4 regions of the Streptomyces sp. 71268 genome follow, and region 4 is predicted to be linked to each of the others. Evidence: riboswitches for the same ligand, from Rfam matches in the RefSeq annotation. Region 4 holds a riboswitch; each other region holds the start of a gene.
The links. A riboswitch is a leader RNA that binds a small molecule or an ion and turns the genes downstream of it on or off. The one in region 4 is predicted to bind cobalamin.
Positions count from the first base shown of each region.

Region 1: it holds a riboswitch for cobalamin, as region 4 does, so the genes downstream of both, OYE22_RS06620 (hypothetical protein) here and OYE22_RS31195 (DUF4430 domain-containing protein) in region 4, are expected to answer to the same signal.
Region 2: it holds a riboswitch for cobalamin, as region 4 does, so the genes downstream of both, OYE22_RS27265 (cobalamin biosynthesis protein) here and OYE22_RS31195 (DUF4430 domain-containing protein) in region 4, are expected to answer to the same signal.
Region 3: it holds a riboswitch for cobalamin, as region 4 does, so the genes downstream of both, OYE22_RS09860 (ribonucleoside-diphosphate reductase subunit alpha) here and OYE22_RS31195 (DUF4430 domain-containing protein) in region 4, are expected to answer to the same signal.

Region 1 is NZ_CP114200.1:1,821,602-1,826,294, reverse strand. Features, by position in the region: gene OYE22_RS06625 (cysteine synthase family protein) at 1-533, opposite strand, end outside; gene OYE22_RS06620 (hypothetical protein) at 530-1,534, opposite strand; cobalamin riboswitch at 1,667-1,883, opposite strand; gene OYE22_RS06615 (NUDIX domain-containing protein) at 2,442-2,954, shown strand; gene OYE22_RS06610 (carotenoid oxygenase family protein) at 3,012-4,397, opposite strand.
Region 2 is NZ_CP114200.1:6,831,409-6,836,101, reverse strand. Features, by position in the region: gene OYE22_RS27275 (inorganic phosphate transporter) at 1-820, shown strand, start outside; gene OYE22_RS27270 (hypothetical protein) at 923-1,171, shown strand; cobalamin riboswitch at 1,401-1,533, shown strand; gene OYE22_RS27265 (cobalamin biosynthesis protein) at 1,699-2,706, shown strand; gene OYE22_RS27260 (cobyric acid synthase) at 2,721-4,517, shown strand; gene OYE22_RS27255 (putative cobaltochelatase) at 4,517-4,693, shown strand, end outside.
Region 3 is NZ_CP114200.1:2,702,657-2,707,349, reverse strand. Features, by position in the region: gene OYE22_RS09860 (ribonucleoside-diphosphate reductase subunit alpha) at 1-1,921, opposite strand, end outside; cobalamin riboswitch at 2,078-2,217, opposite strand; gene OYE22_RS09855 (YbdD/YjiX family protein) at 2,745-2,957, opposite strand; gene OYE22_RS09850 (carbon starvation CstA family protein) at 3,093-4,693, opposite strand, start outside.
Region 4 is NZ_CP114200.1:7,826,764-7,831,456, forward strand. Features, by position in the region: gene OYE22_RS31190 (prenyltransferase/squalene oxidase repeat-containing protein) at 1-1,849, opposite strand, end outside; cobalamin riboswitch at 2,058-2,201, opposite strand; cobalamin riboswitch at 2,214-2,369, shown strand; gene OYE22_RS31195 (DUF4430 domain-containing protein) at 2,577-3,917, shown strand; gene OYE22_RS31200 (hypothetical protein) at 4,523-4,693, shown strand, end outside.

The DNA.
Region 1 (4,693 bases), 6.0 Mb from region 4:
GCCACGAGGCCGCCGGTCGAGGCACCCGAGCCGACGCCGCCGACCACGGTCAGCGGCTGGTCGGGGAAGGCCGCCGCGAGGGTGTCGGCGACCTCGCGGTAGCCGAGGTAGTGGATGGCGTCGTGGTACTGGCGCATCCAGTGCACGTCGGGGCGCTCGGCGATGATCTCGCGCACCCGCCGCACCCGCAGTTCCTGGTCGAGCTTGAGGTCGGCCGAGGGCCGCACCTGTTCCACGGTGGCGCCCAGTATTTCCAGTTGGGCGCGGGTGGTGGCGTCCACGGTGGTGGAGGCCACGATGTGGCAGCGCAGGTGGTAGCGGTGGCAGGCCAGCGCGAGGGCGTACGCGTAGATGCCGCTTGAGCTGTCGATGAGCGTCTGTCCCGGGCGCACCGTGCCCTGGTCCAGGAGGTGGCGGACGGCCGCGAGGGCCGAGTAGATCTTCATCGACTCGAAGCGGATGAGGACCGTGTCATCGGTGAGTCGGACGAGGTCGGGGACCTTCAGGGCGTCGGCGATGTGGGGGTGGATCACCCGTAGCCTCCTTGGGCGAATGAGCACTGGTGGCCGAGCGAGTGGAAGAAGGCGGACAGTTCGGACTTCGCTTCGGCGTGGGGACGGTGGGCGAAGAGGTAACCGATCAGGGAGCCGGTGTGGGCGACGAAGACCCCGTCGGCCCCGAAGCGCTCACGGTGGGCCAGCACGCGCTCGAACGTCCGCTTGGGCAGGACCTGTTGGGAGAGCGTGGCGCTGGTGGTCGCCGCCCGGGCGACGGCGGCCGGGTCGGCGGACTCGAATCCCTTGAGCAGGTCGGCCAGGCACCGCTCGTACTCGCTCGCCCGCCGCGCGTAGTGCCGCAGCAGCGGCGCGGTGACGGCGCTGGTGTCCACGGTGCCGGGCTCGGTGACGAACGCGGTGTGGAAGCCGATGTCGGTGCCCAGCGTGCGCACCACCTGGTGGCGGGCGCTGAGGTGGAGCGCGAACTCGTCGAGGAAGACGCTGTCGGCCCGCTCGATCGCCGCCAGCACGCCGGTCACCACGCCTTGGTCGTAGGGCAGGCCGAAGAGGCGGAACAGGCAGCGCAGCGTCGCCACGATGTCGGCGGTGGAGCTGGCCATCCCCACGCCGACGCGCAGTTCGGAGTGGGTGCGCCAGTGGCCGGGCGGCAGGCGCAGGCCGAAGTGGTCCAGGAAGAGACGGACCGCGCGCGCCGCTTTCTCGCCCGGCGGCAGCGCCCCCGGGCGACCGGCGCCCGGCGTGAAGTACGCCCAGGAGTGCCGGTCCACGGGGAACGAGACGAGGGCGATGTCCGGGGCGCCGCCGGCGCGCAGCGGCCCCTGGTACAACTCGCCCAGCGTGCCGTGACAGACGCCGGCGGCGGTGCGGGGGCCGGGAACGGCGCCGGGGCCGGGGACAGTGCCGGCGGCCGACGGGCCGCCCAGGGTGGCGGGGGGCGCCGACGGCGCGGGTCTGGGCGCGGCCGGGTGTGGCTCGGCCGGTGGCTGGCCCGGGCGCGGACTTCCGTGACCATGCACGCGTCCTCCCTCGTCGTCCCGCGCCCCGAGCGCCGACCGGAAGGGAGGGGGCGGTTCGGCGGGCGCGACGCCCGGTCAACCGCCTGTACCGCCGACCCAGTCCTCGAGGTCACCGTGCACAGCACGCGCGACAAGAGCGCGTGCGCAGTTGGCAGGTCTTCGGACTCGTGGAACACCTGCCGGACTTCCGACGGGCACCTACTGACCGCCGCGCACCGAGACCCTGGGGCCGGGCGCGCCGACGGCGTTCGCTCACACTCACCGTTGCGGGACAGTCCCGGACTCACACCGGGTTCCCTCTTGCGCCACGCCACTGGACGTGGCGCGAACCGACTGCGCGTATCAGCGTAGGGGCGCTCGCGCCACTTGCGACAGGGTGTGTTCCAGCCTTGTCCTGATGCGGCTGGGTGATGTGAGGCGAGTGGTGTGCGAGGTACGCGAGGGGGTTGGCCCGTCGGTGCCCTGGTCATCGGCGACCGCGTCGTGGCCGGTCAGCCGCGTCCGCCCGGGCGCGTACGGGACGTTGGCCGTACGCGCCGGGGGCGGGACGTGCCTCCTGGCGCGCGGCGCACGGCCTCGCAGGCGCCCGCCAACTGCGGTATCGCGCCGGGCCCGTGGGCACCCTGGGGCGCTCGGGCCCTGCGGGTCAAGCGGGTCGATTGAGCCGTGACCGAAAGGAAGCGGCCGCTGTGCCCGTGCGGGCACTCGCCGGACGGCCCTCGCGCTCGCGGTGCCCTCGATCCCGTGGCGGCTTCGCTCTCGCGGGAGCCGGCGCCGACCTCGCGGGCGGGCCGCCCGCGCCGCCTGGCGTCACCCCCTTGGCGCCGCGCCGTCCATGATCGATAGTTGCGCGGAACCGGTTGCCCCGCGACCGCCCCGCCACCCCTCGCCCTTCGGAGGCCCACCCATGGAAACGTCCACCCGCACGCGCGTGTCGGCCTACGCCATCGCCACCACGGCCGACCAACTGCTGTTGACGCGCCTCTCCGACGTCTCGCCCGTCTTCGCCCCCGGGCTGTGGCACCTGCCGGGCGGCGGCATCGACCCGGGCGAGCAGCCACAGCAGGCACTGGCGCGGGAGGTGTACGAGGAGACCGGCCTGGAACTGCTGGACGCACACCTGGTGGGCGCCCGGAGCTACGCGGCCGACCGACTCGGCGTGCGCTGGCACCTGGTGGGCCTCTTCTACGTCGTCACCCTGGCACCGGGCCCGTTGCGCGTCACGGAGCGGGACGGGGCGACCGGCGCGGTGCGCTGGCTGCCACGTTCCGGCCTCGCCCCCGCGACCCTGTCCCCGGCCGCGCGCGACGGCCTGGCCCTGCTCGCGACACCGGACGGGCCCGGTGGCCCGACCGGCCCGGCCGACCCGACGCCGGACGGGCACCCCGCGCCTCGGGACGCCTCAGCGCCGCGTCCCTGACCTCCGCCCCACGCCTCACGCCGCGCGTCCGCGCGCACCGCCCGGCCGGCCCGTCACTCAGGCCGCACCCTGGCCGGGCAGGTCGCTGTCGTCGATCCACGAGCCGTGGATGCCGCCCGGAACGCGGTGCGGGAGCTCGACGGTCGCCAGCGGGCGCGCCCCCAGGTCGGCGGCGTCGAGGACCAGGAGGCGCGAGGTGTCGTCGGCGAGGTCGCTGACGAGGGTCAGCAGATAGCCGTCGTCCTCACCGGTGCTCCCGTCGGCCGGTACGAACACCGCCTCGCCCGGCATCTGCCCCGGCCCCAGGCGCGCCAACTCCCGGGCGCCAGCGGCGTGGTCGTACTTGACGACGGCGTACCCGGTCAGCTCCGGCCCGGGGAACGCGACCCCGTACGTGAACCGGTTCGCGCTCCCGGCGAACTCCTCGTTGATCGTCGGGAACTCGCTGACCAACCCGTCCAGCGGCTGTTCCGTGGCGCGCCCGGTGGCCGGATCGAGGACCCAGCGGTGGGCGGTGGCGCCGACGACCGGATCGGGCGCGTGGCCGGGCGCCCCGGTCCACCACTTCCAGGACTGCTCCCACCCGGCGCGGTCGTAGCGCGGCCCCGTCAGGACGACGCGCCCCCGCTCGTCCTCGTACGCGTTGGCCACGTGCAGCAACGCCCCGGGCGCCACCTCGTACCACCGCACCACCGCCGGTCCTGAGCGGGGCATCACGCCGATGCGCGGCGGGTGGTCGTCGCTCCAGCGGTACGGGATGCCCGACGGCTCGGCGGGGTCGAAGACCACGGGGAGGTCGAGCCAGACGACGTGTCGCGCGGTGAGCCCGAAGTCGTGCATCAGGGTCGGACCGGCGCCGGGGACGACCTCGCTGCGCACGATCCGCCCCTGCGCGTCGGCGACGTGGTAGACGAGGTACGGCGGCACCGGGCCGTAGCCGAAGAAGTGCAGTTCGCCGGTGGCCGGGTCGGTCTTGGGGTGCGCGGTCATGGCCGTGGTCAGCGCGCCACCGAAGTCGAAGGCCCCGACCGTGTCGAGCTGGGGCGTGACCTCGTAAGGGAGGTTCGCCTCCTGGAGGGCGAGGATGCGGCCGGCGTGCTCGACCACGTGCGTGGCGGCGCTGCTGACCCGGGGGTCGGGGACGCCGTCCGGGCCCTTCTCGGGGGCGCCTTCGAGGGCGGGGGTGCGCACCCAGCGGTTGCGGTACCACTCCGCGCGCCCGTCGCGCAGCCGCAGCCCGTGGAGCATGCCACTGCCCCGGAACCAGTGTGTGGGCGTGTGGCCGGGCTTGGGGTTGTGACCGTTGCGGAAGTACCGGCCGTTCAGCTCGGGCGGCAGGGTGCCGTGCACGGTGAGGCCGTGCGCGGTGACCTCGTCGACCAACGGCGTGTAGTGCCCGCTGACGTACGGCCTGGGTGGTGTGGGGGTGGCTGGGGTGAACATGACGGTTCCCCTTCGCTGTGAGTGTGTGATTGATAAGTCACTGATGGAGGTGTGGTTGAGTGCTGGCAGTGGCGTGAGGCGGCGTTAAGTGCTCACCGGATCCGTGTGGTGCGGGGGTGGTCGTTCGCCGTGCTACGAGTCGGGCGGTCGGCTCTGCTCGCGGGTGTTGGCTGTGGCGAAGTGTGGCTAAATCGCCTGCGAAACTGCGGTGTTGAGTTCGTCCGCCGGGTGTGCTTCTGGTGGCGTGCCGTCTTGCGTAGGTGAGGGAGGTGCGGCGGTTGTCGACCTCCGTCGGC
Region 2 (4,693 bases), 1.0 Mb from region 4:
GCTGGCGCACGGCACCAACGACGCGCAGAAGACGATGGGCGTCATCACCCTGGCCCTGGTCACCGGCGGCGTCGTCGCGCCCGCCTCCGACCCGCCGATGTGGGTCATCGTCTCGGCCGGTGTGGCCATCGCGCTCGGCACCTACCTCGGCGGCTGGCGCATCATCCGCACCATGGGCAAGGGCCTCACCGACATCCAGCCGCCGCAGGGCTTCGCCGCCCAGACCGGCGCCGCGACCGTCATCCTGGCCTCCTCGCACCTCGGCTTCGCGCTCTCCACCACCCAGGTCTGCTCCGGCTCCGTGATGGGCTCGGGCCTCGGCCGCAAGGGCGGCGTGGTGCGCTGGTCCACCGCCGGCCGGATGGTCATCGCCTGGGGCCTGACGCTGCCGGCCGCCGGCCTGGTCGCCGGCGCCGCCGCGCTCCTCGCCGACCAGGGCGACTGGGGCGTGACCACGGTCGCCGTGCTGGCCGTCATCGCCTGCGGCGCCATCTGGCTGGCCTCGCGCCGCAAGCCGGTCGACCACACCAACGTCAACGACGTCGAGGGCGCCCCGGCCCCGGCCGCCGCGGCCGTCGCCGTGGACGCCACCGCCCCCGCCACGACGGACGCCCCCGCCGAGCCGGTCGGGATCGTGACCGCCGCCGTGCGCAGCGTCGCCCCGCCGCCCACCGAGGCCGCGCTCGCCCAGTCGGCCGCCGACGCGGCGCCGGAGCCGGCCGCTCCCGGGGACCCGTCGGCGTCCGTCGCCGACGCCCTGCCGGCGCAGCCGACCGCCGCCACGGCATCGGCCTCCGCGCCCGCCAAGGCCACGGTCTAGCCGCCGTCCGGCCCGTCCACCCGTACGGGGCACGCACACGCGCCTCGCGCCCGCGCCCCGTACGACGCGGCCCAGCCGCCCCGACGACAAGGAAGCAGTGCCATGAACATCGACTGGACCGCGCTCGGTCAGGTCTTCGGCGTGAGCCTGGTGGTGACCGTCGCCATGGTGGGCGTCTTCACGCTCGGCATCGTCGGCACCTCCGCCAAGCCCTCCCGCGAGACGGCCACCGGGGCCGCCGGGGCCACCACGGCCAGCGGCCCCGGCGCGCTGGCCCGCTCCGGCGCGTACGCCTGCTTCGCGCTGTGCGCGGCGGCGGTGGCGTACGGGATCTACCTGATCGTCGCCTGAGTCCCTCACCCGTGGCGGTTCGCCGTCGCGGGCCGGCCGCCCCGGTCGGGTGGTGCCGTCTCGACGCGGCGCCGCCCGGCCGGGGCGGTGTTCGTGGTGCCCGGCGCGCCGAGGTGGGCACGTCCGGAGTGGGGGCCTCCCGCTCGGTGGGGCGTTCCGTCGCAGGTCAACGGCGAGTTGACGGGTCTTCCCGGGGCGTGGTGGACTGCCGGGGCCAAACGGCGACAGCAGAGGAAGCCGGTGTGAGTCCGGCGCGGTCCCGCCACTGTCACCGGGGAGCGCTCCCCCAGCGCATGGTCACGGCTCGCACACGACGGGCTGGAAGGCCGGGGTGTGGCGTCGATCCGGGAGCCAGGAGACTCTCGCCGCCGATCACGTCGAACCAGGGCGCGGACCCTGAGTGAGGACACACCGCCATGGCCTGCTGCCGTCCAGCGCCCTTCGCCCTGCCCCGCTCGTCCGGAGGCCGCCGCCCCCGGCGGCCCGGCGCACCGCTCCCCCTTCGAGGCGCGACGGCGAACTGACCGATGCGTACCGATCATGTTGCGTACGCCTGCGGTGCCGTCCTCGGTTTTCTGGGCGACCGTGCCGTCGGCGATCCCCGGCGGGGCCACCCGGTGGCCGCCTTCGGACGCGCCGCCGGCGCCGTGGAGCGCCGGCTGTGGCGCGACGACCGGGGACGCGGGGCCCTGCACACCGCCGTGTGCGCCGGCGGCACGGTGCTCGCCGGGGCGCTGCTGGCGCGCGCCGTGCGCCGCCCGGCCACCGGCGCGCCCGCGCACCGGGCCACGGCGCTGGGCGGCCTCGCCGCCGAGACGGCGCTGACCGCCGCCGCCACCTGGGCCGTGCTCGGCGGCACCACGCTCGGGCGGGAGGCCCGGACGATCGGCGCCGCCCTCGCGGCGGCGGACGTCGACGCGGCCAGGGACGCGCTGCCACGGCTGTGCGGGCGCGACCCACAGGCCCTGGACGCCCAGCAGATGGCGCGGGCGGTCGTGGAGTCCGTCGCCGAGAACACCTCGGACGCGGTGGTCGGGGCCCTGGTGTGGGGCGCGGTCGGCGGCACACCCGGGCTGCTCGGCTTTCGCGCCGTGAACACGCTGGACGCGATGGTGGGGCACCGCTCGCCGCGCTACCGCAGGTTCGGCTGGGCCTCGGCCCGTCTCGACGACGTGGTCGGCTGGCCCGGCGCCCGGCTGACGGCGGCGCTGGCCGTGCTCGCCGGGCCGAACCCGCGCGGCGCCTGGGCCGTCGCCCGGCGCGATGCCGGCAGCCACCCGAGCCCCAACGCGGGCCCGGTGGAGGCCGCGTTCGCCGGCGCCCTCGGCGTACGGCTCGGCGGCACCCTCGCGTACGCGGGGCGCGTCGAGCACCGGCCGGTGCTGGGCGCTAAGAACCGGCCGGTCGAGGTGGCCGACATCGAGCGCGCCGTACGGCTCTCGCGCCGGGTGAGCGCGCTGGCCCTGGCGGTAACCGTCGCCGGGCGACTGGCGTACGGCGCCGCCACCATGGGCACGCACCAGGGGGACCGATGAGGGGGACGGGACGCATGGGCGGTGGGTTGCTGGTCGCCGGGACGACGTCGGACGCCGGCAAGAGCGTCGTGACGGCGGGCATCTGCCGTTGGCTGGCGCGCCGGGGCGTCAGGGTCGCGCCGTTCAAGGGGCAGAACATGTCCCTGAACTCCTTCGTCACCCGCGAGGGCGCCGAGATCGGGCGGGCTCAGGCGATGCAGGCGCAGGCCGCCCGCGTCGAGCCGACGGCGCTGATGAACCCCGTACTGCTCAAGCCCGGCAGCGACCGCTCCAGCCAGGTCGTGCTGCTGGGCAAGCCGGTGGGCGAGCTGAGCGCGCGCGGCTTCTTCGGTGAGCGGGCCCCCGGCGCCCAGGACCCGAGCCCGGTGCCCGGCGGGCGGCAGGCGCTCTTCGAGCCGGTCGTGGCCTGCCTCGAAGAGCTGCGGCGCACGCACGACGTGGTGATCTGCGAGGGCGCCGGCAGCCCCGCGGAGATCAACCTGCGCCGTACCGACATCGTGAACATGGGCATCGCCCGGGCCGCCCACCTGCCGGTGGTGGTGGTCGGGGACATCGATCGGGGCGGGGTGTTCGCCCAGTTCTTCGGCACCACCGCGCTGCTCGCGCCCGAGGACCAGGAGCTGGTCGCCGGCTACCTGGTCAACAAGTTCCGTGGCGACGTCACCCTCCTCGAACCGGGCCTTGAGATGCTGCGCGGGCTCACCGGCCGCCGCACTCTCGGCGTCCTGCCGTACGCCTCCGGGCTCGGCATCGACGAGGAGGACGGGCTGCGGGTCTCGCTGCGTGGCGCGGTGCGCGAGGCGCCCGTCGCGCCGCCGGTCGGGGACGACGTGCTGCGGGTCGCGGTGTGCGCCGTGCCGCTGATGTCCAACTTCACCGACGTGGACGCCCTCGCGGCCGAACCGGGCGTGCTCGTACGGTTCGTGGACCGGCCCGCCGAACTGGCCGACGCCGACCTCGTCGTGGTGCCCGGCACCCGTGGCACCGTGCGCGCCCTGGCCTGGCTGCGCGAGCGCGGGCTCGCCGACGCGCTGGCGCGGCGCGCCGCCGATGGCCGGCCCGTGCTCGGCATCTGCGGCGGCTTCCAGGCGCTGGGCGAGCGCATCGAGGACGAGGTCGAGTCGCGGGCGGGCACCGTCGCCGGGCTCGGGCTGCTGCCGGTGCGGGTGCGCTTCGCGCGCGAGAAGACGCTGGCCAGGCCGGTCGGCGAGGCCCTGGGCGAGCGCGTGGAGGGATACGAGATCCACCACGGGGTCGCCGAGGTCGGCGGGGGCACGGCGTTCCTCGACGGCTGCCGGGTCGGCTCGGTGTGGGGCACGCACTGGCACGGCTCGCTGGAGAGCGACGGCTTCCGGCGCGCGTTCCTGCGCGAGGTGGCCGAGGCGGCGGGCCGGCGCTTCGTCCCGGCGCCCGACACGTGCTTCGGGGCGCTGCGCGAGGAGCAGCTCGACCGGCTCGGCGACCTGGTCGAGGAACACGCGGACACCGACGCGCTGCTGCGCCTCATCGAGCAGGGACCGCCCCCGGGGCTGCCCTTCGTCCCACCGGGCGCCCCCGCGCTCCCCACTCCCGTATCGGCCGAGAGTGCCCGTCGCGCCGACCACACCGACCGCGCGGACGAAGGGGTGCCCGCGCCGCGTCAGGCCACCACGCCACCGGCCCCGCCAGCACCTCCCGGGCCGCGCGCGCCGCAGGCCACGCCGTCCGTCGAACACCCCCGCGAGCGCGGGGTCCAGGCCGAACCGGTGGCGCGTACCGCCGCCGACGGCGCACCCCGCCAGAGCACCACCCGCGAAAGGGGCACCAGCTGATGACCTCGGCCACCTACCCGTTCACCGCCGTCGTCGGCATGGCCGACATGCGGCTCGGCCTGCTGCTCAACGCCGTGTCGCCGGCGATCGGCGGGGTGTTGGTACGCGGCGAGAAGGGCACCGCTAAGTCGACCATGGTGCGCGGCATCGCCTCGCTGCTGCCCACCATCGAGACC
Region 3 (4,693 bases), 5.1 Mb from region 4:
TGGCCAGCAGCAGCGAGTTGCGCATGCCGGTCCTGGCGATCCGCGCGCGCAGCGCGTCCCACCGCTCGGGCCAGTGCGCGGTGGCGCTCGGGTAGTGGTCCGGGTGCAGCACGCCGCGCGCGGTGCGGGTGGCGGCCCAGGCCGGGTGCGGGCCGACGGGGGCCTGCGCGTCGGAACCGGCCCGGGGGCGCTCGGCGAGGTCGGCGGAGGCCTCGTACGCCGCGAGCATGATCCGCTCGGCGAGCCGCGTGGACAGCTCCCTGGCCCGCGGCGAGTCGAAGGGCAGCCGCAGCCGGAAGAAGACGTCCTGCAGGCCCATCACGCCCAGGCCCACCGGGCGCCAGCGGGAGTTGGAGGCGCCGGCCTGCTCGGTCGGGTAGAAGTTGATGTCCACCACGCGGTCCAGGAAGGTGACCGCGGTGCGCACCGTCTGGTCCAGGCGCTCCCAGTCCACCGCGTCCATCGGGTCGGCGACCTGGGCCGGGTCCACGTCCGTGCGCAGGTGGGCGGCGAGGTTGACCGAGCCGAGGTTGCAGACCGCGGTCTCGCCGTCGCTCGTGACCTCAAGGATCTCGGTGCACAGGTTGGACGAGTGGATCACCGCGCCGGGCTCGGCGGTCTGGTTGGCGGTGCGGTTGGCGGCGTCCTTGAACGTCATCCAGCCGTTGCCGGTCTGCGCGAGGGTACGCATCATCCGCGCGTACAGCGTCCGGGCGGGCACCGTCTTGCTGGCCTTGCCCGCGGCCTCGGCGGCGCGGTAGGCGGCGTCGAACTCCTCGCCCCACAGGTCCACCAGGTCCGGCGCGTCGGCGGGGGAGAACAGCGACCAGTCCTCGTCGGCCTCGACCCGGCGCATGAACTCGTCCGGGATCCAGTGCGCGAGGTTGAGATTGTGCGTGCGCCGCGCCTCCTCGCCGGTGTTGTCCCGCAGTTCGAGGAACTCCTCGATGTCCGCGTGCCAGGTCTCCAGGTAGACGCAGGCCGCGCCCTTGCGCCGACCGCCCTGGTTGACGGCGGCGACCGAGGCGTCGAGCGTGCGCAGGAACGGCACGATGCCGTTGGAGTGCCCGTTGGTGCCGCGGATCAGCGAACCCCGGGAGCGGATGCGCGAGTACGACAGGCCGATGCCGCCCGCGTGCTTCGACAGGCGCGCGACCTGGTGGTACCGGTCGTAGATCGAGTCCAGCTCGTCCAGCGGCGAGTCCAGCAGGTAGCAGGAGGACATCTGCGGGTGCCGGGTGCCGGAGTTGAAGAGCGTGGGGGAGCTGGGCAGGTACGCCAGCGAGCTGGTGAGCCGGTACAGCTCGCTGACGTCGGCCAGCGCCCGCGCGGAGCCCTCCTCGGCCAGGCCGCAGGCCACCCGCAGCAGGAAGTGCTGCGGGGTCTCGACGACCTGCCGGGTGATCGGGTGCCGCAGCAGGTAGCGGCTGTGCAGGGTACGCAGGCCGAAGTAGCCGAAGCGGTCGTCGGCCTGGCCAATCCCGTGCCCGGCCCGCGCCGCGTTGGTCTCCTCCACCAGCGCGTCCAGGGCCGCGGCGTGGGCGCGGACGAAGTCCGCCGTCTCGTCCGCGATCAGCCCCTCGCGATGGCCGACGGCGACCGAGGCGGAGAAGGACACCGCGCCCTGCCCGGCGGCCTCCTCCGCGATGGCCCGGGTCAGCAGCCGCGCGGCGAGCCGCGAGTACTGCGGCTCCTCGGCGATCAGACCGGCCGCCGCCTCGGTCGCGAGCGACCGCAACTCCGCCTCGTCCGAACCCGGATGGCGCCCGCGCAGCGCGGCGGCGGCGACCTTCCCGGGGTCGGTGGCGGGCAGGTCGGCGGTGAGGTCGGTCAGTACGCGCAACAGCGCGGTGCCGGCTCCTTCGACCGCTGACTCTGAGACGGACTCGCGTGAAACGGGGTCCGCTGGCGCGATGGTCACGGGTGGCTCTCCCTCGCTCGGCAGGGGGCCGCGCGGGAGGAACGGAAGGCGCGCACGGGCGGGCCACGACCTGTGGTCGGGCATGCCACGCGGCGTCCACCGGCCCAACCCACGGGGCCCGGACGTATGCGACGCCCGGGGCCGGCAAGCGTGTCCGGCCATGGGCGCGCTGTCGGCAGGTCCTCGGACTCACGGCGCGCAAAACGGCACACGTACACCGTTGCGGGACAGTTCCGGATTCGCACCGGATTCCCCTGCGGCGACAGCGAGCACGAGCATACATCTTGTGTCGGCGATGGCGTGTGCCCCCACATCTTGTGTCGCGGCGCGGTGAATCCCGTACGGATGTGCTAACCGATCCAGGGGTCTGAGTGCCCGTCGGGCCCGTCATGAAGGGCTCGAACGGGTTGGCCGCCGACCCCTCGATTGGTGGCTTGCCACAGTCTCCGGCGTGTTGGCGGCCCACTCGGCGCGGAGCGGTGCGCGACGCGCGCCGGTCATCGTCGCGCGGACATCAGTGGCCGAAGAGGGGGGAATGGGATGCGGCCCGCGCGGCGCGCGACGGCGGTGGGGATGGGACCGATCGGCAGCGGTCGGCAGCCTTCACCGCCGGAGCCGGAGCCGGAGCCGGAGCCGGAGCCGAAGCGGACGCCGACGCCGTTCATGGCGCGCGGTGGGCGTGCGCCGGGCGCGTGGTGGAGCGCAGCGGGCGCGGGGGGAGGCACGGCGGCGCCCCGCGCGCCACGCGTGAGTCCGTGGCGCGCGGGGCGCGGGGCGCGGGGTCGGCCGGTCGGCGGGCGTCTGGCGCGTGGGCGGGGCGGCGTCAGCAGCAGCGGAAGCCGTTGCGGGGGTCCGCCTCGCGCTCGTCCATCCGTTGCCGTTCGAACTCGGCGCGACTGGCCGGCTCGGTGTCGGGGTGCTGCCGGCGGGTGTGCGCGACGTACCGGTCGTACGTCCCCTCGCCGGTGAACTCGCGTACGTACCAGCGCACTCGGCGGCCCCAGTGCGCGGCCCGGCGCGCGGCGGTGTTGGTCATCGCGATCGGCTCCTCGTCGGTGCGGACGCTGGCGGGTGGTGCCCGCGGGGTGGGCGGGCCCGTGGTGTGATCGGTGCCCGCGCGGCGGGCCGGGCGCCGGGGTGGCGTCGGCTTCGCCCGCCGCGCGGGTGGTGGTCAGGCGGAGGGGCCGCCCTGGGGGGCGCGCTCGGGCCGGCCGCTCGCCGCGGCCGCCTCGGCCAGCTCCCGCTTCTCCTCGGGGGTGGCCACGAGCCCGGCCGGCGCCACGATCCGCGACTCGACGTACGGCGCCTCGTGGAGCCGGGCGGACTCCGGGTCGCGGATGGCCCGGACGCAGGTGCGGGCCGCGTCCGCGATGACGACGATCACGAGGACGGCGAGCAGCGCGGAGAGCACCCCGTCCACGGTCGAGTTGGTGACGACCGTGTGCATCTCGTCCATGTTCTTCGCGGGTGGGAGCACCTTGTCCGCGTCGATGGCGTCCTGGTAGCGCTCGCGCTGGCTGAAGAAGCCCACCCGCGGATCGTCCGAGAAGATCTTCTGCCAACTCGCGGTCAGTGTCACCACCACGTCCCAGACCAGCGGGACCGCCGTCACCCAGGCCCACTTGAGCCGCCCGGACTTCACCAGGAGCGTGGTGCACACCGCGAGCGCGACGGCGGCCAGCAACTGGTTGGCGATGCCGAAGATCGGGAAGAGCTGGTTGACGCCGCCCAGCGGGTCGTGCACGCCGACCCACAGGAAGTACCCCCACAGGGCGACCACGACCGCGCTGCAGATCCAGATACCGGGCTTCCAGCTCACGTCCCGGAACGGCTTGTAGACGTTGCCCAGCATGTCCTGGAGCATGAACCGGCCGACGCGGGTGCCCGCGTCCAGGGCGGTGAGGATGAACAACGCCTCAAACATGATCGCGAAGTGGTACCAGAACGCCCGCATGCTGTCGCCGCCGATCACGTCGGAGAAGATCTCCGACACGCCCACGGCCAGCGTGGGAGCGCCGCCGGTACGTGAGAGCAGCGAACTCTCCTCCACGGCCTTGGCCGCGGCGGCGAGTTGTTCGGGCGAGATGGAGTAGCCGAGCCCGGCGACCGCCTCCGACGCGGACTGGACGGTGTCCCCGACCACGCCCGCCGGCGCGTTCATCGCGAAGAACAGTCCCGGGTCGATGATGGATGCGGCCACCATGGCCATGACGGCCACGAACGACTCCATCAGCATGGCGCCGTAGCCGATCATCCGTACCTGGGTCTCCTTCTCGATCATCTTCGGCGTGGTGCCGGAGGCGATGAGCGCGTGGAAGCCGGAGAGGGCGCCGCAGGCGATGGTGATGAACACGAAGGGGAACAGCGACCCGGCGAAGACCGGCCCGTCGCCGCGGCCCGCGAAGTCGGTGACGGCGTCCATCTTGAGGGTGGGCAGTGTGAAGATGACGCCGACGGCCAGCAGCCCGATGGTGCCGATCTTCATGAAGGTCGACAGGTAGTCGCGCGGCGCCAGCAGCATCCACACCGGCAGCACGGAGGCGATGAACCCGTACGCCACCATCCACAGCACCAGCGTGCTGTGGTCCAGCGTGAAGGTGTCGGCCCAGGAGGACTCGGCCACCCAGTTGCCGCCCACGATGGACAGCAGCAGCAGGACCAGGCCGATGAGCGAGACCTCGGTGACCCGACCGGGGCGCAGCACGCGCAGGTAGAAGCCCATGCCGAGCGCGATCGGGATGGTCATCGCGATGGAGAAGGTGCCCCAGGGGG
Region 4 (4,693 bases):
CCGCGAAGTCCCGCGGGTCACGCCCGACGATCTGGGCGAGCACCGCCACCTTGCCGATCGATCCACCGGCGGCGTGCCGGGTGCCCACCCCCGTCCAGTCGTTGACGGTCCGCCCCGACGAGGTGGTGTCCTTCCCCCTGCCGTCGAGGAAGTCGACGATGCCGCGCAGCGCGCCGTTGTCGTACCCCGTCGCTGCCAGGGCGTACGCCCCGTCGATGGTCAGACCGAAGTCGGCGAACCCGCTGCCGACCACGTTCTCGTAGAAGTGCCCCTGCTGAAGACGGGAGCGGTCGACCAGGTAGGCCGTCCCCTTCCTCAGGTCAGGGCCCTCCCCGGGGCGCCACGGCGGCTTGGGGCCGCTCGTCGGCGGCGTGGAGGGCTCCGTCGGGTGGGTGGTCGGCGGCTTCGGTAGATCGGGTCGCTTGGTCGTCAGCGAGGCGAGACTGGTCCGTGCCCCCGCCAACGCGGCGCTCCAGGTGGGGAAGAGCTCAGGGTCCGCGGCGCCCTCGTCGAACCCGAAGCCACCCGAGGCGGTCTGCTGCCGAGACAGCCACGACACGGCGGCATCCGCCCGGCGGGTGTCACCCAACAACCGCAGCGCCTGCGCCGAGCGGGCGCTGGCGGTCACATCGCCGCTGGTCACACCCGGGTACGCGGCGAAGGCCCCGCTGGACAACTGCGAAGTACGCAGCGTCTTACGAGCCCTGGCCACCACATCCGCGTGCCCACCGACCTGGTGGAGCGCGATGACGGCATACGGGGTGGTGGCCGGGTCGCTGTACGCACAGGTCTCACCCGCGCGGACCAGCGTCGCGCTGAACCCGCCGTCCTTGCACTGGTGAGCGGCGAGCCGGTCGACCGCCGCCTTCGGCACCGGCACACCCGACCGGTGCAGCGCCAGTACGGCCAGGGCCTGGGTTTCCACGTCGTCCACGCCGACGAAGTCACCCGCTGCCGCACAGCCCTCACCACCAGCCGTGCAGAGGCTCCCGGCGAGGTCGCCGGCCAGGTCATGGCCGCCGAACGCGCGCGGATCGCCCTCCGTGCTCGCCGCCAACAGAGCCAGCAGAGCGGCACCGATCACGCTGGGAGCGTGATCGGTTCCCTCGGGGTAGGCGAACTCCTCGGTATGCGCGGCGAGCCAGGACGTCATCTTCGTCAGCGTCTCGCTCCGGCCGCCGGCCCCGGCCACCGCCAGCGCGGTCTGCGCCGACTGGTAGAGGTGCGGGGCCTGCGCCGCCTCGTCTTGGACGTGGTCGCCGTCGGTGAGGCGGCTCGTGAGCCAGTCCCGCAGTGCCGGCAGGTCCACCTCACCTGGCTCGACATCGGGCGGAGTGTCGCCCCCGTCGCCCCCACCTCCCGCCCGCACCTGGGCGGGCGTGAACGTGGGGCCGCCGGTCGAGCCGCCCGGGGCGGTGGCGCCGAACACCCACGCCTCGACCGAGCCGTCCTTGGGCCGCTGACTCATCGCCCCCAGCGGGCTGTAGGTCCAGTAGTCCTGGCCGGGTGGGGCGATCCAGTACGACCAGTACGCCGAGGCGGGCGGGGTGAGCTTGCACGCCTCGCGGTCGGGCGTGGGGTACTGCTTGCCGTCCTGGAACTGGGCGTGGCCCAGACGGCAGATGAAGGCCGGACCGTCGTGTTCGGTACCGACAGTGCTGAAGCCCGCCTCGTGCAGCAGGTCGTAGCCGGTAGTCGGGGTGGCGTCACAGCCGCGGACGATGCCACCGCCCCAGTCGCTGAAGTCCACCGCGACCACGGCGCCCTTGGTCGGGGTGCAGGAGGCGATCGGATCGGCCGCCGCCGGTGTGGCCAGGGTGAGCGGGCCGGGCCCGAGGCCCGCTATCACCGCGAGCGCACACGCCGATGCGGCGAGGCGGGCACGCCTACCACGCACTGGTCTGCGGCCATCACGCCGGACCGCTCGGTTCCCGTACCGCAACCTCACCGCTGCTCCCCTGGCCAGTCGGCCGTGGCGGAGGCCCGCGTGACGCGGTGGGCCCGACCCAAGATCCCGGGGTCGTGCCTGCCGTACCACGCCGTAGTCCGCGACGGCGTCAGTCGCTCGGCCTCGGACCAGGTAATCCGGCTCGCCCATCGAACACTTGGGGTGCTCGATGAGCCTACGGTTGCGGGTCAGCGCCGGACTTGGACCGGCTTCCCCTGGTAACTGAGGCTGGAATCTGCCGAATTAGAGCACAGGTGCGAAATGGATGACAAGGGGGTGTCTCGGCCGGCCCGGGGCGAGTACCGTCTCTCACCGTGCCGAGCGGGGGAATCTGGTGCGAACCCAGAGCTGACGCGCAGCGGTGTGGAACGGTCGGTGGCCGATCCGAGCCCGAATGCCCGCCCGGCCCGTCATCACGGACGTCGCACCACGCGCTTGGGCGACGGCCGCGCCGCTGCCGGAGGTCGCCCAGCTCGCCCAAGGGGCCCGACAGGCAAAGCGCGAGGCCGTCTCCCCCTTCTGCCGGGAGCTCACCGACATGTCACCGATCCACACCCCGCGCCCGCACGGCCTCACGGGCAACCGTCGCGCTCTGTTCGCCCTGCCGGCGGCTCTTACTGCCCTCACCATGGCCGCCGTCCCTGCCACCGCGACCTCGACACCCGCCCAGATATCCACCTCCACAACCAACGGGGTGTCCTACCTCAGATCGCTCCAGGCCGCCGACGGCTCGTACGCGGGCGCCGGCCTGTCCAACGAGTGGGCGTTCTCCGCCTTCGCGGCGGCCGGCACCGCCGCCGTCGACGTCGCGCCAGGGGGCGACGCGACCAGGAACGCCCGTACCGTCTACCGCAACCACCTGGCCGCCCCGGGGTGGCCAGGAACCTCCCCGGTCGTCACCGACTACGAACGCGGCACCATCAACGCCTACTCCGCCGGCATCGACCCCGCGCGCGTCTCAGCCGGACGCAACCTGATCGCCGACACCTACGGACACTGGCAGAACTCGGCCCCCGGGTACTGGGGTTCGCCCACCAACTTCAACGGCACGGTCTTCGCTCTGCTGGCCCTGGCCGGCGCCAAGACCCAGTCGGGCGGCCAGCGCGTACCGCAAGCCCTGCTCGACCGCTCCGTCGCCACCGTACGGGCCAACCAGCACGACGACGGTGGTTGGAACTACAGCAAGGCCGAGGGCGACCCGGCCAAGCTCGCCGCCGCCAGCGACATCGACATGACCGGCGCCACCATGGCCTCCCTGTGTGTCTCCGGCGTCCCCGCCTCCGATCCGGCGATCACCAAGGCCAAAGCCTTCCTGAAGTCCAAGCTCATCAACGGCTCGGGGGCCTTCGACGCCATGTTCGGTGTCAACACCGACTCCAACGGCTGGGCCGTATCCGGCCTCAACGCGTGTGGCATCAATCCGCAGACCGGCGACTTCCTCACCAAGGCCGGCAAGACCCCGATCGACTTCCTGATAGCCCAACAGTTCAAGCCCGGCGGCGGCTTCAAGTACCTGCCCACGGACACCAGCCCCTCCGCCTACGCTTCCATCGACGGCCTGCGCGCCGTCGCCGGTGGCGGCTTCGCGACCGCACCTCCCACACCTACCACCGGCGCGTCCCGCTGGGTGGCGACCACCCAGTTCGCCCCGGGCACGGCAGCCCGGCTGGCCGTGACCGTGGATGACGGCACCTCGCTCAAGGTCTGCGCCGTCACCCTCACCCCGACTGGAACGACCACCACCCTGGGAGCGGTCTTGGACGCGGCCACCAGCTCCGCCGCCCCTGCCGGCTGCGTCACCAGCCTCACCCCCACCACCGGCGACGGCACCGTCACCTCCCTCAACGGCAAGACGAACAACGCGACATCCACCTGGAAGGTGAGCGTGGACGGAGCGCCGGCCAACACGGCTGCCCGTAACAAGGTGATCAACCTGGGCGACACCATCGCCCTTCGCTACGGGAGCTGACCTGACCGCTGGGCCCGGGACCGAGCGCGGGCCCAGCGGGAGGGTTCTCCGTCAGCACTGGATAACGAGCTGCTGGGGACAGCACCCAGATAGGTCCTGCTGCTATGCCGTAGCGCCGTCGATAGAATTCTGACCGAACGCGGTAAGCATTGCGAGATGTACGCTGAGCAGCGAGCAAATGGAAGAATGAGTAGATGGCTACGCACTTGTTTCATCACGTGAGGCACGCCGCTGCGCTGGGAGCTGCCCTTGACCGCCTGGGTGTGGTTTTTCGGAAGTTCGAAGAACAGGACTCCGGCTGTGTCTCCTACGGGTTATTGGCCTCGGGGCAGCGCTGGTTCGTGCAAGGCGCTACAACCCCGCAAGGGATCTCTGCTCTACGGCGTGCGATTGCACTTCACCGCAGCATTTCACACCCGGCCATAGTGCCTTTGGCGAGCTCGTTCGCCACTGAGGATGGTCTGGTGCTGGTCTATCCATGGACGAGTGGTGATGTTTTATATCACCCAACGCTTTCGCGTGTGGGAGGGCGTGCAACGTCGGGAAGTCCGATGGCTAGGTTCAGGAGCCTTCCTCTCCCTCGCATTTACGCTGCACTCAACGTCATGCTCTCTGCGCATGTGGGCGTGGAAGAAGCTGGGTTTGTCGCAATCGATTTCTATGACGGATGCATGCTCTACGACTTTGATCAGCACCGCATCAAGCTGATCGACCTGGATGAATACCGGGTAGGTCCATTTGTCTTGGAGGCCGACCGACTTCCTGGATCGAGGCGT